3 regions of the Streptomyces sp. NPDC051364 genome follow, and region 2 is predicted to be linked to each of the others. Evidence: riboswitches for the same ligand, from Rfam matches in the RefSeq annotation. Region 2 holds a riboswitch; each other region holds the start of a gene.

Region 1 (10,266 bases), on a different contig from region 2:
CTCACACCGCGGGAATCGGCGGATAGGGTGGCAATCTGTGCCGTTCCCTTGGGTCGAAGGCCGGTAATGCCGCCCTGACCTGCGGCTCTCTCCAGTACCGGCTGAGCATCACCTCCAGGAACCACGGCATGTGCGGGGGCGGCCCCCGCAGGGCGGGCCCTCCCAAGGCCCGCCGCCACGCCTGGGGGTGAGCTTTGTCTTCGGTTCACAATGCCGGTGTGCCAACGCTGATCGGTTCGGTGCAGCGAGCGTTGAGACTGCTCGAAGCAGTGGGCTCCCACAGCGAGGGAGCCCCGGCGAAACAACTGGCGCGCGAGGCCGGGCTCCCGCTCCCCACCGCGTACCACCTGCTGCGCACGCTCACCCACGAGGGCTATCTGCGGCGCGAGGGCGGAGTGTTCGTTCTCGGTGCCGCCGCAGGCCGGCTCGCGGGCGGCGGACTGCAGCAGAAACGTCGCAGCATGATCCTCGACTCTCTCGCGCACTTCCGCGACGCGGTCGGGGCCCCCGTCTACTTCGCGGTGTTCCGCGAAGGTGAGATCGAGCTCGTGGGCGTTTCGGACACCCCGGCCAGTCCTGCCGTCGAGGAGTGGGCCGATTTCCGTGCGACCGGCCATGCGCACGCCATCGGGCAGTGCCTGCTGGCCCAGCTGGACGAGGAGACGCGCAAGGAATACTACGACCGGCACCCGGTCGAGGCCGTCACCCGGTACACCGTCCGAGACCAGCGCGCCCTGGAAGACCGGATCGGGTCCCTCGGTCGCATGCAGCCGGTTACGGAGCGTCAGGAGTACGCGCTGGGCACGGTGTGTGCAGCCATCCCCATCACTGCTGGCGATACCGCCGCAACCATGGCGATTTCCCTCCCTTTGCACCAGGAGGAACGATTGCTATGTGTGGTCGATCGGCTACGGAGTGAAGTAGGCGCGCTGTTGAGCACCCTCTCGTTCTCTATCAGTATCTGAAAACTCACTCCTTGTGATCTGCAAGCGCGTCCACCACCCTTGTCAAGAGGGCCCTGGGGGATCATTCCTGGCCACTTCCACTACAGCGGGGTAGTCAATGCGCGAGTCGGTACAGGCAGAGGTCATGATGAGCTTCCTCGTTTCCGAGGAGCTCTCGTTCCGGATTCCGGTGGAACTCCGGTACGACACCCGTGACCCCTACGCGGTGCGCCTGACGTTCCACCTTCCCGGAGACGCGCCCGTGACCTGGGCGTTCGGCCGGGAGCTCCTTCTCGACGGCATCAACAAGCCGTGCGGTGACGGCGATGTGCACATCGCCCCCACCGACCCCGAGGAGCTGTCCGACGTCCACATCCGGCTCCAGGTCGGCTGCGACCGGGCTCTGTTCCGCGCCGGCGCAGCGCCGCTCGTGGCGTTCCTCGACCGCACCGATCGGCTTGTTCCGCTCGGTCAGGAGCGCAACCTCGGCGACTTCGAGGAGAACCTCGACGAAGCGCTGGACAGGATCCTGGCCGAGTCGCGGCAGAACGAGCAGAACGCGGGCTGAACGGACCGGACGCGCCGAGCTGCCCCGGGCCCCCGAGCACCCCGGGTCTCTCAGCGCTTGCGCCGCCGTCCCCGGCCCCCGCGGACCGGCCCCGAGGCCGCCGCTCCGGCCGGGGACCCCGGCCGGTCGGCAGAAACCACCAGCGCGGCAAGCGCCGTTGTCACCGGGACCGAGGCCACCAGGCCGATCGACCCGACGAGTGTCCGTACGATCTCCTCCGCGACCAGTTCGCTGTTGGCCACCGAACCCATGCTGCTGTTCGCGATCGAGAACAGCAGCAGCAGGGGCAGCGCTGCGCCCGCGTAGGCCAGTACCAGGGTGTTGACCACCGAGGCGATGTGGTCGCGGCCGATCCGGATGGCCGCACGGTACAAGGCGCGGGACCCCATCGACGGGTCGGCCTGGTGGAGTTCCCAGACCGCCGAGGTCTGGGTGACCGTCACATCGTCGAGCACACCCAGCGATCCGATGATCACGCCTGCAAGCAGCAGGCCGCTCATGTCGATGTCCGGGTAGAGCCCGTGGATCAGCCCGGTGTTGTCGTCGGTGTTGCCGCTCAGGAACGCCCAGTCGACGAACACCGAGCCCAGCAGCCCGATCAGCAGCAGCGAGACGAGCGTGCCCAGAACGGCGACGGAGGTACGGGCACTCAGTCCGTGACACATGTAGAGCGCGATGAGCATGATGGCGCTGGCACCGACGACCGCGACGAGCAGCGGGTTCGAACCCTGCAGGATCGCCGGGAGGATGAAGAGCGTCAGCACACCGAAGCTGATGGTCAGCGCGATCAGCGCGAACAGGCCGCGCATCCGGCCGACGACGACCACCGCAACGGCGAAGATGGCGGCCAGCACCGCCAACGGCAGCTTGCGGTTCACGTCGATCACGGAGTACTGGAGATCCCGGGGCGCGTCCGGGGCGTACGCGACGACCACCTCCTGGCCGTTCTCCAACTGCCGTGGAGCGCCCGGCTGGACGATCTCGAAAAAGGTGCGGCCTTTGTCGGATCCGGTGGTGACCTCGATGGTGGCCTTCTTGCACTCGCCGGTCTGCGCGGCCTGGGCCTCACGGCCCTCCGGGGTGGAGGGGCTGCCGGTGGTCGGCACCTGCGAGGCATTCACGGATTTGCAGTCGACCTGTTCGAGCGCGACGACCTGGCCCTGCTGGGTCTGCCGGTCGAAGCCCACCCCGGAGCGCTCGTGGGCGGGGGCGCCGCCCGGCCAGAGCACCACCATGCCGACGAAGACGGCGGCGGCGAAGGGGATCAGTACGGCCGCGATGACCTTGCGCAGGTGCTTCGAGACGGGTGCCGCCGGCCCGTGGCCGTGCGAATGACCATGGGATTGGCCCTGGGACGGGCCGTGCGACGGGCCGTGGTCATGCCCGGGGGCCGCGTGTGCGTGGTCGGTGTGACCCGTGGGCTCGGTGGGCGAGGAGGGATGCTGCGGCGAGGACGTCACCGGCAGATCATCGCAAGAGTTGAGGGGGCCTACTGTTCAGCACGCCACAGATGACGCTAGCGTGGGGGCACCTTTGCACAACGCGGGAGCTCGGAGCACCGGGCTGAGAGGGCGCTGATCACCGTACGCGCAGCACACATGCGTACGGGAAGAGGCTGCGTCGACCGCCGAACCTGTTACCGGGTAATGCCGGCGTAGGGAGATCAGGTCTCATGACCATTCAGGACGCACGCACGCCTGCCGTCAGCCAGGACGCCGACGGCCGGACCGAGCGCCAGCCGGGCTGGCACAAGGGCTACGTGGCAGGCTCCCGCCCCGACATCCGGGTGCCGGTCCGCCAGGTCCACCTCACCAACGGCAAGGATGTGACGCTCTACGACACGTCCGGGCCGTACACCGACCCGCAGATCGAGACCGACGTGCGGCGCGGCCTGCCGCCGCTGCGCGAGAACTGGATCATCAGCCGCGGCGACACCGAGGAGTACGCGGGCCGTCCCGTGCGCCCCGAGGACGACGGCATCAAGCACACCTCGCCGCGCGGTGGTCTCAAGAACCTCGACGCGGTCTTCCCGGGCCGCCCCCGCCAGCCCCGCCGCGGCCGTGGCGGCGCCGCCGTCACGCAGCTCGCGTACGCCCGCCGCGGTGAGATCACCCCGGAGATGGAGTACGTCGCGATCCGCGAGAACGTCTCCCCCGAGGTCGTCCGCGAGGAGATCGCCGCAGGTCGCGCCGTGCTTCCTGTGAACGTGAACCACCCGGAGATCGAGCCGATGATCATCGGCAAGCGGTTCCTGGTGAAGGTCAACGCCAACATCGGCAACTCCGCCGTCACCTCCTCCATCGAGGAGGAGGTCGACAAGATGACCTGGGCGACCAAGTGGGGCGCCGACACGGTCATGGACCTCTCGACCGGCCGCAACATCCACACCACCCGCGAGTGGGTGCTGCGCAACTCCCCCGTGCCGATCGGCACCGTGCCGCTGTACCAGGCGCTCGAGAAGGTCGACGGCCGCGCCGAGGACCTGACCTGGGAGATCTACAAGGACACGGTCATCGAGCAGGCCGAGCAGGGCGTCGACTACATGACGGTCCACGCCGGCGTGTTGCTGCCGTACGTGCCGCTGACCGCCCGCCGCAAGACCGGCATCGTCTCGCGCGGCGGATCGATCATGGCCGCGTGGTGCCTGGCGCACCACAAGGAGAATTTCCTCTACACGAACTTCGAGGAGCTCTGCGAGATCCTCGCGACGTACGACGTCACGTACTCGCTGGGCGACGGCCTGCGCCCCGGCTCCATCGCCGACGCCAACGACGCGGCGCAGTTCGCGGAGCTGAAGACGCTGGGCGAGCTGAACACGATCGCCAAGCGGCACAACGTACAGACCATGATCGAGGGCCCGGGTCACGTCCCGATGCACAAGATCAAGGAGAACATCGACCTCCAGCAGGAGATCTGCGAGGAGGCGCCGTTCTACACGCTCGGCCCGCTGACCACGGACGTCGCCCCGGCGTACGACCACATCACCTCGGGCATCGGTGCCGCGATGATCGCCTGGTGGGGCACCGCGATGCTCTGCTACGTCACGCCCAAGGAGCACCTGGGCCTGCCCAACCGTGACGACGTGAAGACCGGCGTCATCACGTACAAGATCGCTGCCCACGCGGCGGACCTGGCCAAGGGCCACCCGGGCGCCCAGGAGTGGGACGACGCCCTGTCGGACGCGCGGTTCGAGTTCCGCTGGGAGGACCAGTTCAACCTGGCCCTCGACCCGGACACGGCCCGTGAGTTCCACGACGAGACGCTCCCGGCCGAGCCGGCCAAGACCGCGCACTTCTGCTCCATGTGCGGTCCGAAGTTCTGCTCGATGAAGATCTCCCAGGACATCCGCCGTGAGCACGGCGGAGACCTGAAGGCCGATGAGATCGAGGCGGGCATGGCGGAGAAGTCCGCCGAGTTCGCGGCGAGCGGCAACCGGGTGTACCTCCCGCTGGCGGACTGACCCGACGGCTGCGGTGGCGCTGCTCCGGGGAGGAGGAGGGGACTCCCCGGAGCAGCGTCCCGGGGCCGGAACTGCTTGCGCTGGAGTGCACTCCAACTCCTACAGTGCGGCCCCATGACCATGAGATACCGCAGTCTGGGTGGGACCGGCATAGAGGTCAGTGCACACTGCCTCGGCACGATGATGTTCGGATCGGTGGGGAACCCGGACCACGACGAGTGCGCGCGGATCATCCACGCCGCACTCGATCAGGGCATCAACTTCGTCGACACCGCGGACATGTACTCCGCCGGGGAGTCCGAGGAGATCGTCGGCAAGGCGCTCAAGGGGCGGCGCGACGATGTCGTGCTCGCCACCAAGGTCCACTTCCAGATGGGGGAGGGGCGCAACCGCAGCGGGAACTCGCGGCGGTGGATCGTGCAGGCCGTCGAGGACAGTCTGCGGCGGCTGGACACCGACTGGATCGACCTCTACCAGGTGCACCGGCCCGACCACTCGACGGACGTCGAGGAGACCCTGTCGGTCCTCGGAGATCTGGTGAGGGCGGGCAAGATCCGTGCCTTCGGCTGTTCCACCTTCCCCGCCGAGGAGATCGTCGAGGCGCATCACGTCGCCGAGCGGCGGGCTCTCCCGCGGTTCCGGACGGAGCAGCCTCCGTACTCGATCCTCGCGCGCGGGGTGGAGGCCTCCGTGCTGCCGGTCGCCCGGCGGTACGGGATGGGCGTACTGACCTGGAGCCCGCTCGCCTCCGGCTTCCTGAGCGGCAAGTACCGGCTCGGCGCGCCCGTCGACATGAGCTCGGGGAGGGCGGCCCTGACTCCCGCGCGCTTCGACCCGGCGATCCCCGGCAACGTCGCGAAGCTGGAAGCCGCGGAAAAGCTCCTCGAGCTCGCCGACGGCATCGGCTGCACGCTGCCCGAGCTGGCGGTCGCCTTCCCGGTCGCGCATCCCGCAGTCACCTCGGTGATCATCGGTCCGCGGACCATGGACCAGCTGAACTCGCTGGTCAAGGGTGCCGGACTGGTCCTCGACGACGCGGCGCTTGACCGGATCGACGAGATTGTGCCGCCGGGGACGAACCTCTACCACCCGGACGGCGTGTGGCGCCCGCCGGCTCTGACCGACACCGTGCAGCGGCGGCGGGCCCCCGGGGACCGGTCGGCGGGTTAGGCGGTGTTTTGGCCCTGTTCGGCGCGATGTTTCACGTGAAACAGGGACGGACTGCCCACCGAGGCTGTCAGGACGACTCGGTCTCCGGGCCGCCGAAGTCGGGGCTGGTGAAGTCCGGAGGCGTGTAGCCGGGCCGGGGTCCCTGTGACGGGGATCCGGGGCTGGTGAAGTCGGGCCGGGTGTATCCCAGGTTGGGGATGCGCCCGGCCTTCGGCGTGCGGGGGGCGGGATACACGGGCCCCGCGCTCGGATCGGCCAGCGCGTCCCGCAGGAACGGCAGGATGCCCCGCTCCAGCAGGGCATGCCGCCAGGCTTCGCGGGCCTGCGCGAGCTCGTCGGGTATCGCTCCGTCCCCGGCCACGACCTCCGTCGCGCGGTTGCGGACGGCCGTCACCAGCAGCCCGATCACCGCGAACAACAAGGAGACCACGGTCAGCGCGCCGAAGAGCCAACCCGCCGTCAGCATCGTGTCGGCGAAGGCCGGTTCGGGCTCGATCGCCTTCAGGACGTAGCCCACCAGCAGGAAGATCAGCATCGCGGTGCCCGCCAGGACCGGGGCGAGCACCGCGACCACGGCGCTGACCCCGGCCCCGTCGTCGCCCTCGTCCTGCCCGGAACTCCTGTCGGCAACTGCCGATCCGGGGGTGGACAAGGCCTCGTCGCGCCGTTCCCCGCGGAGTTTCACGTAGTGGTCGTACTCGGCCGCGGCCGCGGCCGTCAGCAGCGCGCTGGCCCCGACGGCCATCGTGCGCAGTTGTTCGGCGTTCAGGCGTTCGCCGAGAGCGGCGAGCTCGGGCCGTTGGTGTGCGGTACGCAGCGCCTCGTCGAGGAGCCGATCGAACTCGGGTCGGTCCTCGGTCAGCAGGTGCGGAGCGCTGTTCATGTGCATCCCCCGATGCTCCGTGGGGACCGGTTTGCCCGCGTAGACCCGGGCGCCGGCACAAACGGAGGAGAGCCTGCTACGGATAGGGCGATGGTAGAGCGCCCATGCCACGCCGTGACAGGGGCTTTCCTGAAATTACCCCCCTTCTGATAACCCTCAGTCGTTCAGCGGGAGTTGCACGACCAGCAGTTTGCCCGCCATCGTGACCCCGCCATCCATGGCGATCGCGAGCCCTTCCGCATACACGTGCGGTCCGGTCACGGCCTCCGGGCCGCGGGACTCGTCGCCGTTCTCGGTGCCCACCTCGCCCAGCAGGTACGGGATCGGGCTGTGCCCGTGCACGACCCGGCCGCCGCCGTAGGTGTCGAGGAGTTCGCGTACGGCCTGGGGGCCGGTCTCCTCGTCGCGGAAGGCGAACCGCTTGGTGAACTTGCGGAAGAGGTCCCAGGTGATGTCGGCGTCGTTGCGGTTGAGCAGCTCGTGGATGGTGTCGTTGACGTCCTCGATGGAGTCGCCGTAGTCGAGGTACGCGGTGGTGTCGGAGTGCAGCAGCAGGTGCCCGTCCTCCAGCACGGCCGCGTCCAGCCGCGACATCCACTGCAGGTGCACGTCCTCCAGGCGCTCCATGTCGGTGCGCTGGCCGCCGTTGAGGAGCCAGGCGGCCTGGAAGGTGGCGGTGCCGGCGCCCGAGGCGACAGGGGTGTCGCCGAACCGCTTGGCGCCGATGAGCAGCAGCTCGTGGTTGCCCATGAGGGCCTTGCAGTAGCCGCCTGCGGCGGCGGCTTCGGCGGACAGCCGCATGACGAGGTCGATGACGCCGATCCCGTCGGGCCCGCGGTCGGTGAAGTCGCCGAGGAACCAGATGCGTGCGTTGCCGGCCGACCAGCGGCGGTCGGCGTCGATGAGGCCCTGCGCCTGGAGTTCGCTGACGAGCTCGTCCAGATAGCCGTGGACGTCGCCGACGACGTACAGGGGCCCGGGGCCCGCGGCCGCGGGCTCCGGGGGGATGTACTGGACCTGGACGGTGTCACCCGGCCCGCCGCGGCCGATGATCGGCAGATCGCGGTGCGTGGGGGTGTAGCTCTCGTCGAGCTCGTCCTCGTCGGCCGGTCCGCCCGCCGCGGGCGCCTGGCCCGGGGGCGGCGGCGCGGGCACGGACGCGCCCTCCCCGTAGTACGCGGGGTACTCGCCGTACACGGGGGCTTCGTCGGGAAGCCCGCCCGGCACGCCGTAAGGGACGGGCTCGGTGACCGGAACTCGGAAGTCCCGCAGCGTCTCCGTCCGCATCGCGGGTCCCTGACCGGCCCCCTGAGTCATCGACCCCTCCACCACCGTCGCGCTGCCGTACACCTGCGGACCCTCCTGACCTCCGGGGAGGAGGGTCCGTGATGTCGTGCGCCCATCATAGGAATGCGGCTCGCGCTCTGTGACGCACCAGGGGTGGTGAATCCTGGGCGGAACCAATAGTTCCTGCCGCTTTCTCCCGAAATAGGTGTTGCTGAAATCCTCGGCAGGGCCGTCGGCCCCGCCGGTTTCGCGGTGTGGCGGTCAGTCCTTGGCCGGTGACCGGGGCGGACTGACGGTCGTACGGGGCTGCCTGCGCTGCGAGGAGGTACGGACGATCAGCTCGGTCGGGACGACCTGTTCGACGGGACGCCCGGTGTCGACCCCCTCGATGGCGTCGATGAGCAGCTGCACGACGGCGGTGCCGATGCGGCGCGGTTTGAGGGAGAGGGTGGTGATGGGCGGTTCGGTGTTGGCGTACACGGTGGACTCGCTGCAGCACACGAGCAGCAGGTCCTCGGGGACGCGCAGGCCGTAGCGCCGGGCGGCGGCGAGCAGGTCGGTCCCGTTGGGGTCGAACAGCCCGTAGACGGCGTCGGGCCGGTCGGGCCGGGCGAGCAGCCGGTCCGCGGCAACGGCGCCGGCGCATGGATCGTGGGCGGGGTAGGACTCGTAGACGGGGTCCTGGCCGACGCGCTCGCACCAGCTGAGGTAGGCGGTGGTGGAGAGCCGGGTGTAGGTGTCGGTGGTGGTGCCGGTCAGCAGCCCGATACGGCGGGCGCCGGCGGCGGCGAGGTGGTCCAGCAGGTTGAGTACGGCTGCCTCGTGGTCGTTGTCGACCCAGGCGGTGACGGGGAGGGAGCCGGCCGGGCGGCCGTCGGAGACGACGGGGAGGCCTTGGCGGACCAGTTCGGTGACGACGGGGTCGTGGTCGGAGGGGTCGATGACGACGGTGCCGTCGAGGGCCACGTTGGACCACACGTCGTGTCGGGAGGTGGCGGGGAGGATGACGAGGGCGTAGCCGCGGGCGAGCGCGGCGGAGGTGGCGGCCCTGGCCATCTCGGCGAAGTAGGCGAATTCGGTGAAGGTGAAAGGTTCATCCCCGTACGTCGTCACGGTCAGACCGATGAGGCCCGACTTGCCGGTACGGAGGGTGCGGGCCGCGGCGGAGGGGCGATAGCCCAGCCGGTCGGCGACCTCGCGAACGTGGCGGCGGGTGGCGTCCGGCAGCCGCCCCTTGCCATTGAGCGCGTCGGAGACGGTTGTGATCGAGACGCCCGCCGCAGCGGCCACGTCCCTGATGCCGGCCCGGCCCTGTCGGCCGGCGGCCCGCCGGGTGGTCTCGGTCCGGCTCACCTGATGCTTCCCTGCTGCTGTCATGGCGAGCCGATAGTAGGGCTCGGCGGGGTGGGTGGTCCGGGTGCATATGCACGCGTTGACAGGCACGATTCTGCATGGTTCGCCACCCCCAATGACCTTGGAATTGAAGGCATTTGAGCGCGGAGAGTGAGCGGGGCGTTTGTCGGCGGGTACGGGCATGCCAAAGCGGTGTGGTCTCGGGCCGGTCTCAACTCACCTGTACGAGGGATGCGCGCCACGGCGTGGGCCACCGGCGTGTGCATATATGCGTGCGCTCCCCCGCAATTCTGGCGCCGCCATTTTCGGAAGAGCGGAATCCTCATAAGGTGAGCAGTATTGAGTCGACGGCGACGTCGTACGGGATGGTCGAGGAGGACCTGCGGTGAGCGAGAAGAGCCCGAAGCTGCGCGCCGAGCTGGACGGCATTCCCACCTACAAGCCCGGGAAGCCCGCTGCCGCGGGCGGGCCCGTCGCGTACAAGCTGTCCTCGAACGAGAACCCGTACCCGCCGCTGTCCGGGGTGCTGGAGACTGCGGTCGCGGCGGCAGGACAGTTCAACCGCTACCCCGACCTGGCCTGCACGGTCCTGGTGAACGAG
Region 2 (10,266 bases):
GCGATGGCCCGCGGCGGTCTGGACTACCAGGGCGCGGCCGAACTCGGCCGGGAGCTCACCCGGTCCGGGCTGACGGTGGCCACCGGCGGCGGACCCGGCGCGATGGAGGCCGCCAACCTCGGCGCCTACCTGGCTCCGGCCCCGGACCACGCCCTGGCGGAGGCCCTGGAGATCCTGGCCAAGGCCCCGTCCTTCGCGCCCTCGGTCTCCGAGTGGGCGCAGGCGGCGTTCGCCGTACGGGACCGCTGGCCCGGCGGCGGCGACTCGGTGGGGATCCCGACCTGGTTCTACGGGCACGAGCCGCCGAACGCCTTCGCCGGCCACATCGCCAAGTACTTCGCGAACGCCACCCGCGAGGACGGGCTGCTCGCCCGGTCGAACGCGGGTGTGGTCTTCCTGCCGGGCGCCGCGGGCACCCTCCAGGAGATATTCGACAACGCGACGCCGAACTACTACGGGTCGCGGGGCGAGCCGACCCCGATGGTGCTGGTCGGGCGTACGCACTGGACCGAGCACCTGCCCGCGTGGCCGCTGCTCCAGGCGCTGGCGCGAGGCCGTGCGATGGAGTCCCGGATCGCGCTGGTCGACTCGGTGGCCGAGGTCCCCGCCGTACTCGCTTCGATGAAGTGAGTGACGGACCGAGGCAACTTCCCGGCCCGATCGCACGTCTGCCATAGGTAATCAAAGTGCAAAACCCTGCCAGACGTGAACGGAGCCCTCGGTGCTCATAGGCCTGCTGACCGCGATCGCGGCATCCATCTGCTACGGCACGGGGTCCGTCCTGCAAGCCGTCGGCTCGCGCAAAGCGGCCCGGATGTCCCCGGCCGCCGCCGGGGTGACCGCGCACGGCGGCCCGAACCTCTCGTCCACCGCGAAGGCGGCGATGACGTGGGAGTTCATCGTCGGCACCATCCTGGACTTCGTCGGCTTCGGACTGGGCGCGCTCGCCGCCCGGCTGCTGCCCCTGTTCCTCTCCCAGACGGTGATCAGTGCCAACCTGGTGATCACCGCCGTGCTGAGCGTGAAGATGCTGGACATCCGGCTGACCCGGAAGGAATGGACCTCGATCGGGGTCGTCTGCGCGGCGCTGGTGCTGCTGGCGACGGCGGCGGGCCACGAGGGCGGCCACCACGCCCCGATGTCCACGCACTGGTGGCTGTTCGCCGTGACCCTGCTGATCATCGCGGGTGGCACGGTGGCCGTCCGCCTCCTGGGCGCCCGGGCCGCGATCCTCGCGGGCCTGCTGTCGGGCCTGGCCTTCGGCGCGCTCGGCGTCGGCGTCCGCATCCTCGACGGGGTCGACCCGTTCGACCTGGGCAAGCTGCTCGCCGACCCGGCCCTCTACGCCATCCTGCTGGCCGGTGTGGGCGGCATGTACCTGCACACGGTCGCCCTCCAGATCGGCTCGGTGAACGGCGCGACAGCCGCATTGGTGGTCGGCGAGACCGTTCTGCCGGGTGCGATCGGCGTCCTGTGGCTGGGCGACGCGTCGCGGCCGGGCCTGGCATGGCTGGCGGTCCTCGGCTTCGTCCTGGCCGTCACGGGCGCGGTGGCCGTCGCCTGGTACGGCAACCACGACGGCGCAGAAACCCCGGCCGAAGACCCCACCCCCGAATCCGCCCCCGCCAATCCCAGCCCCGCCGGCGTGTGAGGCGCGGGGTCCGGGGCGGAGCCCCGGGTCCGTTCAGCCCGACCGGCGTTTGAGGACCGGGTCCGGGCCGAGCCCGGGTGGGGGCACCTCCCAGCGGTAGCTGGGGGAGGGCGAAGGGCGGGCAGGGGACAAGCCCCGCGCAGCGGCTACACCGCCGGGAGGACGACCACCTCGGCCGGGGCGAAGGACACCGCGACCCGGTCCCCCACGGCCGGGGCACCGGCCAGCCCGCACTCCGCCTCCAGCTCCGGCCCCGCCTCCGGCCGCAGCCGCAGCGCCACATGCGTCCCACGGAACGTCCGTGCGAGCACCTCACACCGCAGCCCGGCCGCCGCGAGCACCACACCCGCCGGCCGGACCAGGATCCGCCGCTCGCCCTGCGGGGAACCGGCCGGCACCAGGACCTTGCCCCAGGCCGTCACCGCGGCCCCGCCCGACACCTTCGCCGGGACCACGTTCTCGAAGCCGAGGAACCGCGCCACGAACTCCGAGGCCGGCCGCTGCCAGACCTCCAGCGGGGTCCCGGCCTGCGCGATCCGCCCGTCCTGCATCACCACCACCCGGTCGGCCAGGGCGAAGGCCTCCCCCTGGTCGTGGGTGACGGCCAGCACCGTGGTCCCGAGCCGGGAGAACAGCCCCCGCAGCTCCACCACCAGCCGCTCGCGCAGCCCCCGGTCCAGCTGCCCCAGCGGTTCGTCCAGCATCAGCAGCCGCGGTGCGGGGGCCAGCGCCCGGGCCAGGGCCACCCGCTGCTGCTCACCGCCCGAGAGGGAGGACACGGACCGGCCCTGGGCCCCGGGCAGCCCGACCAGCTCCAGCAATTCCGCGACCCGGGCTTCGCAGGACCCGCGGCCGGAGCCCCCCATGCGCAGCCCGAACGCGACGTTCCCGCCCACGTCCCGGTGCGGGAACAGCTGGTGGTCCTGGAACATCAGGCCGACCCCGCGCCGGTGCACGGGCACCCGTACCTGGTCCGCCCCGCCGAGCAGCACCCGCCCGGAGGAGACCGGCTGGAGTCCGGCGACGACCCGCAGCAGCGTGGACTTGCCGCTCCCGCTCGGCCCGAGCACGCACACGATCTCGTGCTCGGCGACCTCCAGATCCACCACGTCGACGACGGCACGCTCGCCGAAGCGGACCGACACCCCGGCCAGTTCGAGCAACGTCATCAGAACTCTCCCGAGGTCTTGTCGGGGCGCAGCCGCTCCAGCACCAGCAGGGACACCGCGCACACCAGCATCAGAATCGTGCTCAGGGCCATCGCCTGCCCGTAGTTGAGTTCACCGGCCCGTCCCAGCAGCCGTGCCACGGCCACCGGCAGCGTCGGACGGTCGGGCCGCGCGATGAAGACGGTCGCGCCGAACTCCCCCAGCGAGACGGCGAAGGCGAACCCGGCCGCGATCAGCAGCGCCCGCCGCACCAGCGGCAGGTCCACCTCCCGCCAGGCCCGCAGCGGGGACGCCCCGAGCACGGCGGCGGCCTCGCGCAGCCGCCCGTCGACGGCGCGCAGCACCGGCAGCATGGTCCGTACGACGAACGGCACGCCCACCAGCGCCTGGGCCAGTGGCACCAGGATCCACGAGGTCCGCAGATCCAGCGGCGGCTCGTCCAGGGTGATCAGGAAGCCGAAGCCGACGGTCACCGCCGACACCCCCAGCGGAAGCATCAGCAGCGCATCGAACCCGCGCACGAACCGGCCCCCGCGCCGGGTCAGCGCCGCAGCCGCGAGCCCCCCGATCACCAGGGCGATGGCGGTGGCGGCGAGCGCGTACTGCAAGGAGTTCCAGATCGCCTCCAGCGGTGGCACCAGGAACGTTCCGCCGCCGGCGCCCGCGTCCTGGAGCGCCCGGTAGAAGCCGAACCCGTACCCGCCCGGGGCGTCGAAGGACCGTTCCACCAGAACCAGCAGCGGGGCCACGATCAGGAGCGCCACCGTCAGCAGCACCCCGCCCAGCAGGGCGCGCTGCCCGGGCCCGCTCGGCCGGTGTGCGGTCCGCGCCGGGTCCACCAGCCTCAGGGCGGTCTCGCGCCTGCGCACGGTCCAGGCGTGAATACCGAGGATCAGGCCGACCGCCACGAACTGCACCATCGTGAGGACGGCGGCCGTCGGCAGGTCCAGCAGCTGCGCGGTCTGCCGGTAGACCTCCACCTCGAGGGTGGCGTACGAGGGACCGCCCAGGATCTGCACGACGCCGAAGGAGGTGAAGGTGAACAGGAACACCATCAGCGAGGCGGCGGCCACGGCCGGCCCGAGCGCGGGCAGCGTCACCCGCCGCCAGGCGGCGAACCGCCCGGCGCCCAGCACCCGGGCGGCCTCCTCCTGGCGCGGGTCGAGCTGTGCCCAGAGCCCGCCGACCGTCCGTACGACGACGGCGTAGTTGAAGAAGACGTGCGCGAGCAGGATCGCCCACACGGTGGTGTCCAGCCGGACGCCCCACAGCTCGTCCAGCAGCCCGCCCCGCCCGACCAGCGCCAGGAAGGCCGTGCCGACCACCACGGTCGGCAGCACGAACGGGACCGTGACCACCGCCCGCAGCAGCTGTTTGCCGGGGAACTCGAAGCGCGCGAAGACGTACGCGCCGGGGAGTGCGATCAGGAGCGTGAGCGCCGTGGACGCGAACGCCTGCCAGGTGGTGAACCAGAGCACCTCGGCGATGTCGGGCTGGGTCAGCACCTCGCCGATCCGGCCGAACTGCCAGCCGTCCTCGGTCTTGATCCCGCGGCCGACGATCGCGGCGACGGGATAGGCGAAGAACAGCCCGAAGAAGGCGAGCGGTACGGCCATCAGGGCGAGCCTGACGGCCGTACCGCGTGCGCCCTCCTTCGCAGGAGTGCTCTCGCGTCCTACTTCACGACGAGCGAGGACCATGTCTTGACCCACTGCTCACGGTTCTTGGCGATGGTCTCCGGAGCGACGTTCTCCGGCTTCTCGACGACCGCGCCGTGCTTCGTGAACAGCTCCGGCAGCTTCGCGTCCTTGACCACCGGGTTCACGAACATCTGCAGCGGCATGTCCTCCTGGAACTTCTTGCTCACCAGGAAGTCCAGGAGCGCCTTGCCGCCCTCCTCGTTCTTCGCGCCCTTGAGCAGGCCCGCGAACTCGACCTGGCGGAAGCAGGTGCCGGTGGAGACGCCCGTGGGGGCCTCGGCCGGCTGCGGCTCGCCGTACAGGACCTCGACCGGCGGGCTGGAGGCGTAGGAGACGACCAGCGGGCGGTCGCCCTTGGCCTTCTTGCCGCCCGCGGAGCCCGAGAAGCGCTCGTTGTAGGCCTGCTCCCAGCCGTCGACGACCTCGACGCCGTTGGCCTTGAGCTTGGTCCAGTAGTCCTTCCACCCTCCCCCAGAGGCTTCGCCCTGGGAGGTACCCCCATCGCCGTACTTGCCGACGGAGGCGAGGAGGAAGCCGAGGCCCGGCGAGGAGGTCGCCGCGTTCTCGGTGACCAGCAGGTTCTTGTACTCGGGCTTGATCAGGTCGTCCAGCGTCTGCGGCGGGGCGAGCTTCTTGTCGGCGAAGTACGCCTTGTCGTAGTTGACGCAGATGTCGCCGGAGTCGATCGGGGTGACCCGGTGCTCCTTGTCGAGCACGAACTCGGGCTTCACGTCGGCCAGGCCCTTGGCCTCGTACGGCGTGAAGATCCCGTTGTCGAGGGCGCGCGAGAGGAGGGTGTTGTCGACACCGAAGAAGACGTCGCCGCGCGGGGAGCCCTTGGTGAGGATCTCCTGGTTGAGGGCGGCGCCCGCGTCCCCGGACTTCAGGACCTTGACGGTGTAGCCGCTCTGCTGCTCGAACTCCTTGAGGACCGTGTCGGTCACGTTGAAGGAGTCGTGGGAGACGAGCGTGACCGTCTTGGACTTCGGCGCCTCGCCCGCGCCGCCCGCGGACTTGTCCTTGGCGTCGCCGCCGCCGCAGGCGCTGAGCGTGGCGACGCCGAGCGCGGCCGCGAGCGCTGCGCCCGCGAACTTCTTGGTGGTGCTCACTGGTGAATTCCTCCTGGGATGTCCAGGAGAAGACGCGGCCCTGCCCGGCGCTCAGTGCGAGCGGTCGCCGGGCAGGGCGCAACAGCTTGAGTGATGACCGAACTTCCTACCCCGAATGACCGGGGCGAGGTTCAGAGGGTCTGCGGATGACGGTTACCGCACTCTCAGCGCTGTGGCGCTCCCCTGTCGGAATATGCAATTGGTTCGGCCACAGGGTACCTCGTGGCCGAATCGGGCCCGCGAAAACCGCAGGCTAGCGCTCCGAGGCCGCCAGCTGGCCGCACGCGCCGTCGATCTCCTGACCGCGGGTGTCGCGGACGGTCACCGGCACGCCGTGGCGGGCGATGGCCTCCACGAAGGCCTTCTCGTCCTCGGGACGCGAGGCGGTCCACTTCGAGCCCGGCGTCGGGTTCAGCGGGATCAGGTTGACGTGGACACGCTTACCCTTGAGCAGCTTGCCCAGGAGGTCGCCGCGCCAGGCCTGGTCATTGATGTCGCGGATCAGGGCGTACTCGATGGAGATCCGGCGGCCGGACTTCTCGGCGTACTCCCAGGCCGCATCGAGGACCTCGCGGACGTTCCAGCGGGTGTTCACAGGCACGAGGGTGTCGCGCAGCTCGTCGTCCGGCGCGTGCAGGGAGACCGCGAGGCGGCACTTGAAGCCCTCGTCGGCGAACCGCAGCATCGCCGGGACCAGGCCGACGGTGGAGACGGTGATGCCGCGCTGCGACAGGCCCAGACCGTCGGGCTCGGGGTCGGTGAGGCGGCGGATGGCGCCGACGACCCGCTTGTAGTTCGCCAGCGGCTCGCCCATGCCCATGAAGACGATGTTGGACAGCCGGGCCGGTCCGCCGGGGACCTCGCCGTCGCGCAGCGCGCGCATGCCGTCGACGATCTGGTGGACGATCTCGGCGGTGGACAGATTGCGGTCCAGGCCCGCCTGGCCGGTGGCGCAGAACGGGCAGTTCATACCGCAGCCGGCCTGCGAGGAGATGCACATGGTGACCCGGTCGGGGTAGCGCATCAGCACGGACTCGACGAGCGTGCCGTCGTGCAGCTTCCACAGGGTCTTGCGGGTGGTGTCGTCGTCGCACGAGATGTGCCGGATGACGTTCATCAGCTCGGGGAGCAGCTCCTGCTGGAGCTTCTCGCGGGAGCCCGCCGGAATGTCCGTCCACTCGGCCGGGTCGTGCGTGTACCGGGCGAAGTAGTGCTGCGAGAGCTGCTTGGCCCGGAACGGCTTCTCACCGATCGCGGCGACCGCCTCGCGACGCTCCTCGGGGGTGAGGTCGGCGAGATGCCGGGGCGGCTTCTTGGCTCCGCGAGGGGCGACGAAGGTGAGCTCTCCCGGGACGGGGCGGGCCATGGCAGGTACTCCTCGTAAGACGAAAGGCGCGCCGCAGAAGCAGCGCGCCTTTCAAGAGTAACCGCCCGGACCCACCTGAAGCCTTCGGACGTACGTCGCCCCAGCTCAGCGGGGTCCCCCTGGTGAACCGCCCGTCGGCCGGAACCCGCGGAGGCCGGTTTCAGCCCGTGCCGACGAACGCCGCCAGCAGCAGCCACACCACCGGGGCGGTCGGCACCAGGGAGTCGAGCCGGTCCATGCTGTATCCGATATGCGGCTCCGCCGCAGGGCGCCGTGGCCCGGCAGCAGGGATCAGCCGGTCCCCACGAACGCCGCCAGCAGCAGCCACACCACCGGGGCGGTCGGCAGCAGGGAGTCGAGCCGGTCCATGCCGTATCCGATATGCGGCTCCGCCGCAGGGCGCCGTGGCCCGGCAGCAGGGATCAGCCGGTCCCCACGAACGCCGCCAACAGCAGCCACACCACCGGGGCGGTCGGCAGCAGGGAGTCGAGCCGGTCCATGATGCCGCCGTGGCCCGGCAGCAGCGTGCCCATGTCCTTGATGCCCAGGTCCCGCTTGATCATCGACTCGCCGAGGTCGCCCAGCGTGGCGCTGACCGCGACGGCGAGACCGAGCAGCAGGCCCTGCCACCAGGCGCCCCCGTCGATCAGGAACTCCATGCACAGCGCGCCGGCCGCCATCGCGAAGGCCACCGCGCCGAACAGCCCCTCGCGGGTCTTGCCGGGGCTGATGCGCGGCGCCAGCTTGTGCTTGCCGAAGCGCCAGCCCACCGCGTAGGCCCCGGTGTCGCTGACCACGGTCAGCAGCAGGAACGTGACCACGCGCTCCGGACCGTCGTCGGCGGTGAGCAGCATCGCGACGAAGGTGGCCAGGAAGGGCACGTAGAACGCCGCGAAGACGCCTGCGGTGACGTCCTTGAGGTAGTCCTCGGGCGGTTCGGTCATCCGCCAGACCAGGACCGCCAGCGCGGTCAGGGCCATGGCCACCCAGGCGCCCTCGGCCCCCCGGACGTATCCGGCGATGACCATGGCGGCGCCGCCGACCGCGAGCGGGACGAGCGGCGCCTTGATGCCCTTCTTCTCCTGGAGCCGGGAGGTGAGCTCCCACAGGCCCACGACGACCGCGACGACGATGACGCCGACGAAGACCGCCTTCACGATGAACAGCGAAGCGAAGATCACCGCACCGAGGCCGACGCCGACCCCTATGGCGGCACGCAGGTCTCGCCCCGCCCGCTTCTTCTGCGGCGGGGGCGAGGCGTCCTGCGGTGCCTGCGAGGGCGGAGGCGGGGGGCTGGGCATGGGCTCCTGCAGCGGCGTCTCGGCGCGGAACGGGGGGCCGCCGTCGGCGGCGGCCCCCCGATCGCGTGCTTCCCGGTCGTCGAAGTCACGGCCGGCGGCATCGGGCACGATGGGCATGGGCCGAGTGTGCGGGCCCACCAGCGCATCGTATGCGGGACCCGCCGGAACCTGCTCCGTGGCCCAGGGAGAGTCGTTCATCAGACCTCGAGGAGCTCGGCTTCCTTGTGCTTGAGCAGCTCGTCGACCTGCGCGACGTACTTCGCGGTCGTGTCGTCGAGCTCCTTCTCCGCGCGGCGCACCTCGTCCTCGCCGGACTCCTTGTCCTTGACGAGCTTGTCGAGGGCGTCCTTCGCCTTGCGGCGGATGGAGCGGATCGAGACCTTGGAGTCCTCGGCCTTGGTGCGCGCGACCTTGATGTACTCCTTGCGGCGGTCCTGCGTCAGCTCGGGGAAGGTCACCCGGATGATATTGCCGTCGTTGCTGGGGTTGACGCCCAGGTCCGAGTCGCGGATGGCCTGCTCGATGTTGCGCAGGGCGCTCTTGTCGAACGGGGTCACGATCGCCATGCGCGGCTCGGGCACCGAGAAGGACGCGAGCTGGTTGATGGGGGTGATGGCGCCGTAGTAGTCCGCCACGATCTTGTTGAACATCGCCGGGTGCGCACGACCGGTGCGGATCGCCGCGAAGTCTTCCTTGGCGACGACGACGGCCTTCTCCATCTTCTCCTCGGCCTCGAGGAGGATTTCTTCGATCACCACGTGCTCCTGCATGTCAGATTTGGATGGTTCAGGCGGGCGGGGCGGGCTCGGCCCGGTGGGGCCGGGCCCGGCGTCGGGACGCTCAGGCCCGGGTGCCCTGGTCGCTCACGAGCGTGCCGATCTTCTCACCCTTGACGGCGCGGGCGATATTGCCCGCGGCGAGCAGCTCGAAGACCAGGATCGGCAGCTTGTTGTCGCGGCACAGCGTGATGGCGGTGGCATCGGCGACCTTGAGGTCGCGGGAGAGCACCTCGCTGTACTCCAGCGCGTCGAACTTCACCGCGTCGGGGTTCTTCTTCGGGTCGGAGTCGTAGACCCCGTCGACGCCGTTCTTGCCCATGAGCAGGGCCTCGGCATCGATCTCCAGGGCTCGCTGGGCGGCCGTGGTGTCGGTGGAGAAGTAGGGCATGCCCATGCCGGCGCCGAAGATGACGACGCGGCCCTTCTCCAGGTGGCGTACGGCGCGCAGCGGGATGTACGGCTCCGCGACCTGGCCCATGGTGATGGCGGTCTGCACACGGGAGTCGATGCCTTCCTTCTCCAGGAAGTCCTGGAGGGCGAGGCAGTTCATGACGGTGCCGAGCATGCCCATGTAGTCGGACCGCGCACGGTCCATGCCCCGCTGCTGCAGTTCGGCGCCGCGGAAGAAGTTTCCGCCGCCGATCACGACGGCGATCTCCGCGCCGTCACGGACCACCGCGGCGATTTCGCGCGCGATGGCATGGACGACGTCGGGGTCGACGCCCAGTCCTCCACCACCGGAGAAGGCTTCGCCCGACAGCTTCAGCATGAAGCGGCGGCCCTTCTTGTCGTGGTCGCTCTTGTCGTCGGAAGCGGTGTGGGGGTCCACGCCCTGATTCATGGAGATCTCCTCGTGCACATACGAAGAAGGCCATTGCCGGTGGGTCCTCGCGGTTCCCTCTACGGCAATGGCCTCCTCGTCAGATCTGCGGTCGTTCCGCGCGCGGGCGGACGACTGCTTCAGACCCTACCGGGGTCCGGTGTCCGTCGTGTACGGACGGACTCAGATGCCGACCTTGATGCGCGTGAAGCGCTTCAGGGTGACACCGGCCTCGTCCAGAACCTTCTGGACGGACTTCTTGTTGTCCAGCGCGTACGCCTGGCCGAGCAGCGTGGCGTCCTTGAAGAAGCCGTTGACGCGACCCTCGACGATCTTGGCGATGGCAGCCTCGGGCTTGCCCTCCGCGCGGG
Region 3 (10,266 bases), on a different contig from region 2:
GCGGCGGCCGCACCCGGGTCGGAGGCCTCGGTGAGGGCGCGGACGACCACGATGCGGGTGGCTCCGGCGTCGAGGACCTCGTCGAGGTTGCCTGCCTCGATGCCGCCGATGGCGAACCAGGGGCGGGCCTGCGCCAACGAGGCCGCGTACCGGACCAGCCCGAGGCCGGGGGCGTACCGGCCGGGCTTGGTGGGGGTGGGCCAGCAGGGGCCGGTGCAGAAGTAGTCCACGCCCGGCTCGGCGACGGCGACGTCGACCTCGGACTCGGCGTGGCAGGACCGGCCGAAGAGCACCCCGTCGCCGAGGATCGCGCGGGCGGCGGGCACGGGGATGTCGCCCTGACCCAGGTGCAGGACGTCGGAGCCGATGGCGTGGGCGACGTCGGCGCGGTCGTTCACCGCGAGGAGCCTGCCGTGCCGGCGGGCGGCGTCGGCGAACACCTGGAGGTGTTCGAGCTCCTCGCCCGCCTCCATGCCCTTGTCCCGGAGCTGGACGATGTCCACGCCCCCGGCCAGGACCGCGTCGAGGAACTCGGGGAGGTCCCCCTGCCGCTTGCGGGCGTCCGTGCACAGGTAGAGCCGGGCATCGGACAGCTGGGCGTTCGCGGACATGGGTACCCCCGGGGTGGAAGCGGTGCACGGGCCGTCCAGGGCCCGTGCACCGCGGATGGATCAGGCGGCTCGGATCACCCGGGCCGCCGGGGTGCTCCGGCGCTCCGGCGGCCCGGGGCTCGGGTCGCTCGGGTCAGAGGGCGAGCGCCTGAGCGCGGCGCTTCACCTCCGTGCCGCGATTCTCGCTCAGCGCCTGGACGGGGGTGCCGGGCAGGGTCGGGTCCGGGGTGAACAGCCACTCCAGGATCTCCTCGTCGGAGAAGCCGTCGTCGCGGAGCACGGTCAGCAGGCCGACCAGGCCCTTGACGATCTTGTCGCCGTCGATGAAGGGGGCGGGCACCTGGAGCGAACGGTTCTCGCCCCGGCGTACGGCGATCAGCTGACCTTCCTTGACCAGCTGGCGGACCCGGGTCACTTCGATGTCGAGCATCTCGGCGATGTCGGGGACGTACAGCCAGGCGGGGACAAGGGCATCGATCTTTGCGTCAATCTCGGTCACGGGCACAAGCCTGCCACCTCGGACCGACACCCGGTACCCGAGCCGACCCGTCCGGGTCCCCGGACCCCCTCCGCACCCGGCTCGTACCGTGCTAGACCAGCGCCGATTTCAGCGGGACCGCGGGATCGGCGACCTTGGCCGGATCCACCGGGGCCCCCGTCTCGATCAGCTTCCGCCCCTGCGCCAGATCCCGCGGCCGGCCCACCGCCAGGACCGCGACCAACGCCCCGGCCCGGAGCCAGCACACCGACCACGCCGCCTCGGCGGGGTCCCCGCGCCACATCAGCTCGTCCGCCCCCGCGTGGTGTCCCGCGTACTGCACGAAGCGCCCGAACTGCTCCGACCAGAAGTACGGCACCGGGTCGTAGACCTGCACCGCAGCCCCCGCCACGATGTTCGCCGCGACCACGCGCGGCCCCTGCAGGGCGTTGTCCCAGTGGTGCACCAGCAGCCGCGCCCCGTAGCGCCCCGACGGGAACGACGCGCAGTCGCCGACCGCGTACACCCCGGGCAGGGAGGTCCGCAGGTACGCGTCCGCCGTGACCGAGCCGTCCGGCCCGAGCCCGACCCCCGAGTCCGCCAGCCACCGGGTGGCGGGCCGGGCCCCGATGCCCACGACCACCGCGCCGGCCGGCAGCTCCCGGCCGTCCGCGAGCAGCACCCGCCCGGACTCCACCGAGGCCACCTTGGCGCCGGTCAGCAGGGCGGCCCCGGCCTCCTCGTACCAGCGGGCCATCGGGGCCGCGACCTCCGCCGGCAGCGCCCCGGCCAGCACCCGGTCCGCCGCCTCGACCACGGTCACCGCGCAGCCCGCCTCGCGCGCCGCGGTGGCGAACTCGGCGCCGATCCAGCCCGCCCCGACGACCACGGTCGCCGGCGCCTGGGCCAGCACCGGGCGCAGCCGGGCCGCGTCGTCCAGGGTGCGCAGCAGGTGCACGCCCTGGACGCCCTCGGACCCGGGCAGGGTCAGCGGTTCGGCGCCGGTCGCCAGGACGAGCACCTCGTACGGGACCGGTCCCGCCTCGGTGTCCAGCTCGCGCTCGGCGGCCCGCAGCCCCGTGACCTCCACCCCGAGCCGGAGCTCGATGCCCAGCCCCTCGAAGTCCACGTCGAAGGCGGAGTCCTCGGCCTTGCCGAGCAGCACCGCCTTGGACAGTGGGGGCCGGTCGTACGGCTGGTGGGGCTCGGCGCCCAGCAGGGTCACGGGGCCGCTCCAGCCCTGCTCCCGCAGCGCGACCGCGGTCTGCACCCCGGCCATTCCGGCGCCGACGATGACGACGCCGCCGCTCTGTGTCTGTTCCGTCTGCTCGCTCACACCGCCCAGCCTAGCGATCTGACACTCCGTCAGTAACGGCACTCCGCCAGAACCGCGGAACGGGCGCTCCTGGGCCGTCCGGGTGACCTGTTGTCGGTTGGTTCGTCGATCTGACCGATGGCGCCGACCGGACAGGGGTGGGTGTTGTGGGTTCGGCGGCATTGTCCACAGGGCAAGGCGACGGAGGCGCCGCCCCCACGCGACCGGAGTGATCGCGTGGGGCATCGGACCGCCCAGGCCGCGCCCCGCAACCCCGGACGGGAGCCGTCCGCCCGCACCGGACCACCGCCCGGAACGGTGAACCCGACGGGGACGCGAACACGGCAACCCAGCCCATCCGACACCGTCCGGGACGAGCGCAGCGAGCGGGAGCAGGTCTACGACTCGCTCCCGCTCGCCGAATAGGAACGGTTAGTCTGGCCGTCGTACCTATCGCGGGAGTCCGGGCGTACCGGGCTGAGAGGGAGGCTGGACGGCCTCCGACCGTACGAACCTGATCCGGGTCATGCCGGCGAAGGGAGGGGCTGGACGCCCATGCACTCATCTCGGAAGGGATCCGCCAGGGGATCCGACGTCCTCGTCATCGGGGGCGGAATCATCGGCCTCGTCACCGCCTGGCGGGCGGCCCGGCGCGGGTTGCGGACCGTGCTCGCCGATCCGGCACCCGGCGGCGGCGCCGCACAGGTCGCGGCCGGCATGCTCGCCGCCGTCACCGAGCTGCACTACGGCGAGGAGACCCTGCTGGGCCTCAATCTCGCCTCCGCCGCCCGCTACCCGGAGTTCGCCGCCGAGCTGGCCGACGCCAGCGGCGGGACGGACATCGGCTACCGCGCCTGCGGCACGCTCGCCGTGGCCCTCGACGCCGACGACCGGCTCCACCTGCGCGAGCTGCACGCCCTGCAGCGGCGCTGCGGCCTGGAGTCCGAGTGGCTCACCGGCCGCGAGTGCCGCCGCCTGGAGCCGATGCTGGCCCCGGGCGTACGCGGCGGCCTGCGCGTGGACGGCGACCACCAGGTCGACCCGCGCCGGCTGGCGGCCGCACTGCTGGCAGCCTGCGAGGGCGCCGGCGTGGAGATCCGCCGGGCGAACGCGGAGCGGCTGCTCACCACCGCCGACCGGGCCACCGGCGCACTGCTGGACGACGGTACGGAGCTGCGCGCCGACCAGGTGGTGCTGGCCGCGGGCTCGCTCAGCGGCCGGCTGGCCGGCGTACCGGCGGACGTGCTGCCTCCCGTACGGCCGGTCAAGGGCCAGGTGCTGCGGCTCGCGGTGCCTGCGGCGTACGCGCCGTTCCTGTCGCGGACGGTACGGGCGGTGGTCCGCGGCAGCCACGTGTACCTGGTGCCGCGCGAGAACGGCGAGCTCGTCATCGGCGCCACCAGCGAGGAACTCGGCTGGGACACCACGGTCACCGCGGGCGGCGTGTACGAACTCCTGCGCGACGCCCATGAGTTGGTGCCCGGCATCACCGAACTGCCGCTGACCGAGACCTGCGCGGGGCTGCGGCCCGGCTCTCCGGACAACGCCCCGCTGCTCGGCCCGACCGAACTGCCCGGTCTGCACCTGGCCACCGGGCACTACCGCAACGGGGTGCTGCTGACCCCGCTCACCGGCGACGTGATGGCGGAGCTGCTGACCACCGGTGCGCTCCCGGAGATCGCCCGCCCGTTCACCCCGCGCCGCTTCAGCGCTGCACGTCAGGAGTCGTACGCATGACCATCTCCGTCAACGGCGAGCCGCGCGAGGTCGCGGCCGGCACCACCCTCGACGCGGTGGTCGCCATCCTGACCGCGGCCCCGTCCGGCGTCGCGGCCGCACTCAACGAGACTGTGGTCCCGCGCGGGCAGTGGCCGCTCACGCCGGTGGGCGAGGGCGACCGGGTCGAGATCCTCACCGCCGTGCAGGGAGGCTGAGCGCGATGGCAGACGACGCTTTCCTGCTGGGCGGCCGGACCTTCTCGTCCCGCCTGATCATGGGGACGGGCGGGGCGCCGAGCCTGGACATCCTGGAACGGGCGCTGATCGCGTCCGGTACGGAGCTCACGACGGTGGCGATGCGCCGACTGGACCCGACGGTCCAGGGTTCCGTCCTGTCGGTGCTGACCCGGCTGGGCATCTCCGTACTCCCCAACACCGCGGGGTGCTTCACGGCGGGCGAGGCGGTGCTGACGGCGCGCCTCGCGCGGGAGGCGCTGGGCACGGACTGGATCAAACTCGAGGTCGTGGCCGACGAGCGGACCCTGCTGCCGGACGGGGTGGAGCTGCTGGATGCGGCGGAGACCCTGGTGGACGAGGGCTTCACGGTGCTCCCGTATACGAACGACGACCCGGTGCTCGCGCGGAAGCTGGAGGACGTGGGCTGTGCGGCGATCATGCCGCTGGGGTCTCCGATCGGCTCGGGGATGGGCATCCGGAACCCGCACAACTTCGAGCTGATCGCGGAGCGGGCGGGGGTTCCGGTGATCCTGGACGCCGGAGCCGGCACGGCGTCGGACGTGGCGCTGGCGATGGAGCTGGGCTGCTCGGCGGTGATGCTGGCCTCGGCGGTGACCCGGGCGCAGGCACCTGTGCTGATGGCGGCGGCCATGCGCGATGCCGTATCGGCGGGGCGGCTGGCGTATCGCGCGGGCCGCATCCCGCAGCGCCGCTTCGCAGAAGCCTCGTCCCCGGCCGAGGGCCGCGCCACCTTGGACCCGGAACGCCCGGCGTTCTGAGGCTCCGCCGCTGCGCGGGGCCTTCTCCCCGCCCCGACCGGGGAAACTCCGGCCCCGCCGGCGTTCGAGGCGCGGGGGTGCGGGGGCCGGCCCCCTGGGGGTCCCTCCGGACGGAGTCCGGGGGAGGCGCCGCACCTGCGCGGGGGTCCGGGGCTCTGCCCCGGTGAACGGGAGAAGGGCGGGGCGGGGAGAAAAGCCCCACACAGCGGGACACCGCACCCCGCCTGACCAGCGAAGCCGGGCCCACACGTCACAGCTGCGCTGCAACAGACCACCACCCGGGACAGGACTCCGACCCACGCTCGTAGAATCGCCGGGTGGATACGACCCTGGATGACCCCCTCGTCGGGCAGACACTCGACGGCCGCTACCGCGTCGACGCCCGCATCGCGGCCGGCGGCATGGCAACGGTCTACCGGGCCGTCGACACCCGCCTCGACCGTGTGCTCGCACTGAAGGTGATGCACCCGGCGCTCGCCGCCGACGGCGGCTTCGTCGACCGGTTCATCCGCGAGGCCAAGTCCGTGGCCCGCCTCGCGCACCCCAACGTCGTCGCCGTTTTCGACCAGGGCACCGACGGGCCGTACACGTACCTCGCCATGGAGTACGTCTCCGGCTGCACCCTGCGCGACGTGCTCCGCGAGCGCGGCGCGCTCCAGCCCCGCGCTGCCCTCGACATCCTCGAGCCCGTCCTGGCCGCGCTCGGCGCCGCCCACCGGGCCGGGTTCGTGCACCGTGACATGAAGCCCGAGAACGTCCTGATCGGCGACGACGGCCGGGTCAAGGTGGCGGACTTCGGGCTGGTCCGGTCCGTCGACTCGGTGACCAGCACCACAGGCTCCGTCCTCGGCACCGTCTCCTACCTCGCCCCCGAGCAGATCGAGACCGGCAGCGGCGACACCCGCGTGGACGTCTACGCCTGCGGTGTCGTCCTGTACGAGATGCTCACCGGCTCCAAGCCGCACTCCGGCGGCACCCCCGCCCAGGTGCTCTACCAGCACCTCCACGAGGACATGCCGCCGCCGTCGGCCGCCGTCCCGGGGCTGCCGGGCGTCCTGGACCAGCTCGTCGCGTACGCCACCGCCCGCGATCCGGAGCTGCGCCCCTCCGACGCTGCCGCCCTGCTCGGCCTGGCCCTCGACGCCCGCGCGCTGCTCGGTGACGGAGAGCTGGACGCCGTGCCGCCGCAGGCGCGTGCCGAGACGCGGAGCGCCACCGAGGACCGCACCGGCGTGATCCCGCGGCCCGTCGCGGCGCAGCCGCCCGTGAACCTCACCTCCCGGCTGGAGCTCCCGGACCGCCCGGAGCCCACGCCGGCCCAGTCGGCGCCGCCGGCCCCGCGCAGGCCGCGGCGCGGCACGCTGCTCGTGATCGCCGGGGTGCTGCTCGCGCTCGGTCTGGGCACCGGGGTCTGGTACATCAACGCCGGCCAGTTCACGAAGGTCCCCAACCTGCTCGGGAAGACCGAGGCGCAGGCCAAGTCCGAGCTGTCCGCGGCCGGCCTCGGCGTGAAGCGGATCGACCGGAAGTTCAGCGACGCCTTCGACCGCGGGACGGTGATGAACTCCGACCCCGCGAGCGGCAAGCGCATCCGCGGCAACGGCGCGGTGGTGCTCACGGTCTCGCGCGGCCCGGAGATCGTCGTCGTACCCGATCTGAAGGGCAGGCCGCTGGACGATGCGAAGGCCGAGCTGACCAAGAGCGGTCTGGCTCCCGGCCTGGTCACGCAGGCGTTCAGCCAGGACGTCGCCCAGGGCTCGGTGATCTCCACCGATCCGACAGGCGGGCAGAAGCGGTCGCCCGACACGGCGGTCGCGATCGTGGTCAGCAAGGGCCGGCCGGTCCAGGTGCCGAACGTGGCCGGACGGCCCCTCGACCAGGCGCGGGCCGCCCTCCAGGACGCCGGACTCAAGGTCGAGACGGCCGCCGACCAGGTCAACTCGCCGTTCCCGGCCGGTACGGTCGCCAACCAGTCGATCGGCGCCGGAGCGCAGGCCGCGACGGGTGACACGGTCACGCTCACCGTGTCCAAGGGCCCCCGGCAGATCCCGGTGCCGAACGTGACCGGCCAGGAGGCGGACGTGGCCCGCAGGACGCTGGAGGCTGCCGGTTTCAAGGTGAAGGTGGAGCGGCCGTTCCTGTCCTTCAGCAACACGGTGGACGCCCAGTCGGTGCCGGGCGGCCAGAACGCCCCCGAGGGCAGCATCATCGTCCTGCGGACCAAGGGGCTGTAGCAGTAGTGGACCGGAGGGTCATGGACGGGGCCGTGCGCAACCCCGTGGGCGGGCACGTCCCCGTCGCCGGCGGGCTCGCCTCGGTGGGGCTGACGTACGCGCGGGAGATGGGTGCGGAGGCCGTCCAGGTCTTCGTGGCCAATCCCCGCGGCTGGGCCACCCCGGTCGGGAACCCGGCGCAGGACGAGCTGTTCCGGGCCGGGTGCGCGGCCGGGTCGATCCCGGCGTACGTGCACGCGCCGTACCTGATCAACTTCGGCTCGCACACCGAGGCGACCGTGGAGAAGTCGGTGGAGTCGCTGCGGCACTCGCTGCGCCGCGGCCGGGAGATCGGTGCGCTCGGGGTGGTCGTCCACACCGGCTCGGCGACCGGAGGGCGCCCGCGCGAGGCGGCGTACGAGCAGGTCAGGGAGTACATGCTGCCGCTGCTGGACGAGCTGGTGCACGACGACGACCCGTTCCTGCTGCTGGAGTCCACGGCCGGGCAGGGTTCCTCGCTGTGCTCGCGGACCTGGGACTTCGGTCCGTACTTCGAGGCGCTGGAGCACCATCCGAAGCTCGGGATCTGCCTGGACACCTGCCACATCTTCGCCGCGGGGCACGATCTGGCGGAGCCGGGCGGTGCCAAGCAGACGCTGGACCTGCTGGTGGACACGGTGGGCGAGGGACGGCTGAAGCTGATCCACGCGAACGACTCGAAGGAGGGCGTGGGCGCCCACAAGGACCGCCACGCCAACATCGGGCAGGGCCACATCGGCCGGGACGCCTTCGCCGAGCTGTTCACGCACCCCGCGACGGAGGGCGTCCCGCTGATCATCGAGACGCCGGGCGGCAAGGAAGGGCACGCGACGGACGTGGCACTGCTGAAGGAGCTGCGCGAGCTCCACTGATCCACCGATCCGTTGACACCACGACAGCGACCACGGCAACGGCCACGCCGCCGGCGTGGACCTGCGTACGGCCATCCGGGTGGCGTTGGCTGCGGACACTCTTTCGATCACCGTCATGGAACTGATCGACAACGGCGTGATCGCGCTGTGGCCGGGAGCGATGGACGCGCACCTCGCGGACGCGCTGTTCTGGATCGTACGGGCGATCTCGCTCGGGCTCGCCGTCGTCGTCACGACCCCGGTCGACAAGTGGCTGATCGGCCGCGGCAAGGGCCACGCGGGCGTGCACCAGTACCACCGCTGAGGGCGGACACCCCCCTACAGCTCGGGGCCGTCCCCCGGCTCCTCCTGGTACGAGTAGCGCTGCTCGCGCCAGGCGTCGCCGATGTTGTGGTAGCCGCGCTCTTCCCAGAAGCCACGGCGGTCGGCGGTCATGTACTCGACGCCGCGGACCCACTTCGGGCCCTTCCAGGCGTACAGGTGCGGGACCACGAGCCGCACCGGGAAACCGTGCTCGGCGGTGAGCAGTTCACCGCCCTCGTGGGTGGCGAAGACGGTGCGGTCGGAGGCGAAGTCGGCCAGCCGCAGATTGGAGCTGAAGCCGTACTCGGCCCACACCATGACATGCGTGACCTGCGGCGACGGCGGCGCCAGGGCAAGGATGTCGCGGGCAAGGACCCCGCCCCATTCGGCGCCCTGCATGCTGAACTTCGTCACGCAGTGCAGGTCCGCCACGACCGACTCGAACGGCAGGGCCGTGAATTCCTCGTGGTTCCAGCAGTGCTTGTCACCGTCGGCGGTGGCTCCGAAGACGCGGAACTCCCAGCGGTCCGGCTTGAACTTGGGGACCGGGCCGTAATGGGTGACCGGCCAGCCGCGCTGCAACCGCTGCCCCGGGGGAAGCTCCAGCTGCTCTGCTCCCGGAGATTCCCGGCTTTCCGGCTGACCCATGCCTCCATGGTGACAGACGTGGCGGGGTGGTCACGACCAGGTATGCCCCTATACGGGCAAGTCATGGCAACTCACACTAAGGAGGCACTTACTGGACGGCCCCCTGCGGCGGTGCAAGGATGCGCGCACTCCCCCAGCCACGGCTGGGAGGTACCCCCAGACCCGTCACACAGCTGACATTGCCTGGAAGGAGCCTCTGCGATGCAGGGCGACCCCGAGGTCCTCGAGTTTCTGAACGAGCAGTTGACCGGCGAGCTCACGGCGATCAACCAGTACTGGCTCCACTACCGGATCCAGGACAACAAGGGTTGGACCAAGCTCGCGAACTACACCCGTGCCGAGTCCATCGACGAGATGAAGCACGCGGACAAGATCACCGAGCGCATCCTCATGCTGGACGGGCTGCCGAACTACCAGCGGCTCTTCCACGTACGGGTCGGCCAGACACTGACGGAGATGTTCCAGGCGGACCGGCAGGTCGAGGTCGAGGCCATCGACCGCCTCAAGCGCGGGATCGAGGTGATGCGCGGCAAGGGCGACGTGACCTCGGCGCGCCTCTTCGAGGAGATCCTGGGGGACGAGGAACACCACATCGACTACCTCGACACCCAGCTGGAGCTCATCGAGAGCATCGGGGAGCCGCTCTACATCGCGCAGCTGATCGAGCAGCCGGAGAGCTGAGCCACAGCGAGACCCTGGCGGCTCACGCCTTACGCGGCTTCCGCGAGCTCCGGGTCGGCGGCGAGCACGGCTGCCGCATTGCCCTTCTCCAGCAGCTCCCGGCGCGGGCAGGCCCCGCGGCCCAGGATGCCCTGGATGGTGCGTACGCAGGATCCGCAGTCGGTGCCGGCCTTGGTGACCGAGGCGATCTGGCGGGGGGTGCAGGCCCCGGCGGCCGCGTGATCCTTGACCTGCTTGTCGGTGATCCCGAAGCAAGAGCAGACGTACACGCGGTTCACCTCCCTGGCAGGAATGGTTTTGCAGCCATCCCCTATTCGGTGAGGCTTACCTAACCGTACCCAAAGTGAGGCTTACCTAAAAGCCCTGGCAACG

The links. A riboswitch is a leader RNA that binds a small molecule or an ion and turns the genes downstream of it on or off. The one in region 2 is predicted to bind thiamine pyrophosphate.
Region 1: another riboswitch for thiamine pyrophosphate. It lies ahead of thiC (phosphomethylpyrimidine synthase ThiC); the one in region 2 lies ahead of AB0M76_RS35095 (thiamine ABC transporter substrate-binding protein).
Region 3: another riboswitch for thiamine pyrophosphate. It lies ahead of thiO (glycine oxidase ThiO); the one in region 2 lies ahead of AB0M76_RS35095 (thiamine ABC transporter substrate-binding protein).

Annotation. Positions count from the first base shown of each region.
Region 1 covers NZ_JBFBAH010000001.1:223,011-233,276, reverse strand. Annotated here, with positions in the region: gene AB0M76_RS01140 (helix-turn-helix domain-containing protein) at 219-965, shown strand; gene AB0M76_RS01135 (SsgA family sporulation/cell division regulator) at 1,063-1,512, shown strand; gene AB0M76_RS01130 (YibE/F family protein) at 1,563-2,972, opposite strand; TPP riboswitch at 3,045-3,190, shown strand; gene thiC (phosphomethylpyrimidine synthase ThiC) at 3,185-4,972, shown strand; gene AB0M76_RS01120 (aldo/keto reductase) at 5,093-6,142, shown strand; gene AB0M76_RS01115 (hypothetical protein) at 6,210-7,031, opposite strand; gene AB0M76_RS01110 (metallophosphoesterase) at 7,182-8,357, opposite strand; gene AB0M76_RS01105 (LacI family DNA-binding transcriptional regulator) at 8,574-9,689, opposite strand; gene hisC (histidinol-phosphate transaminase) at 10,051-10,266, shown strand, end outside.
Region 2 covers NZ_JBFBAH010000029.1:46,037-56,302, forward strand. Annotated here, with positions in the region: gene AB0M76_RS35075 (LOG family protein) at 1-630, shown strand, start outside; gene AB0M76_RS35080 (hypothetical protein) at 722-1,651, shown strand; gene AB0M76_RS35085 (ABC transporter ATP-binding protein) at 1,798-2,820, opposite strand; gene AB0M76_RS35090 (iron ABC transporter permease) at 2,820-4,436, opposite strand; gene AB0M76_RS35095 (thiamine ABC transporter substrate-binding protein) at 4,496-5,629, opposite strand; TPP riboswitch at 5,715-5,824, opposite strand; gene rlmN (23S rRNA (adenine(2503)-C(2))-methyltransferase RlmN) at 5,883-6,995, opposite strand; gene AB0M76_RS35105 (hypothetical protein) at 7,156-7,323, opposite strand; gene AB0M76_RS35110 (phosphatidate cytidylyltransferase) at 7,418-8,494, opposite strand; gene frr (ribosome recycling factor) at 8,494-9,051, opposite strand; gene pyrH (UMP kinase) at 9,137-9,916, opposite strand; gene tsf (translation elongation factor Ts) at 10,079-10,266, opposite strand, start outside.
Region 3 covers NZ_JBFBAH010000012.1:64,375-74,640, reverse strand. Annotated here, with positions in the region: gene thiE (thiamine phosphate synthase) at 1-611, opposite strand, end outside; gene AB0M76_RS24625 (Rv2175c family DNA-binding protein) at 745-1,110, opposite strand; gene AB0M76_RS24620 (FAD-dependent oxidoreductase) at 1,202-2,425, opposite strand; TPP riboswitch at 2,850-2,962, shown strand; gene thiO (glycine oxidase ThiO) at 2,960-4,141, shown strand; gene thiS (sulfur carrier protein ThiS) at 4,138-4,338, shown strand; gene AB0M76_RS24605 (thiazole synthase) at 4,344-5,138, shown strand; gene pknB (Stk1 family PASTA domain-containing Ser/Thr kinase) at 5,456-7,372, shown strand; gene AB0M76_RS24595 (deoxyribonuclease IV) at 7,393-8,262, shown strand; partial or broken gene AB0M76_RS24590 (DUF4396 domain-containing protein) at 8,312-8,566, shown strand; gene AB0M76_RS24585 (sulfite oxidase-like oxidoreductase) at 8,581-9,213, opposite strand; gene bfr (bacterioferritin) at 9,415-9,894, shown strand; gene AB0M76_RS24575 ((2Fe-2S)-binding protein) at 9,924-10,163, opposite strand.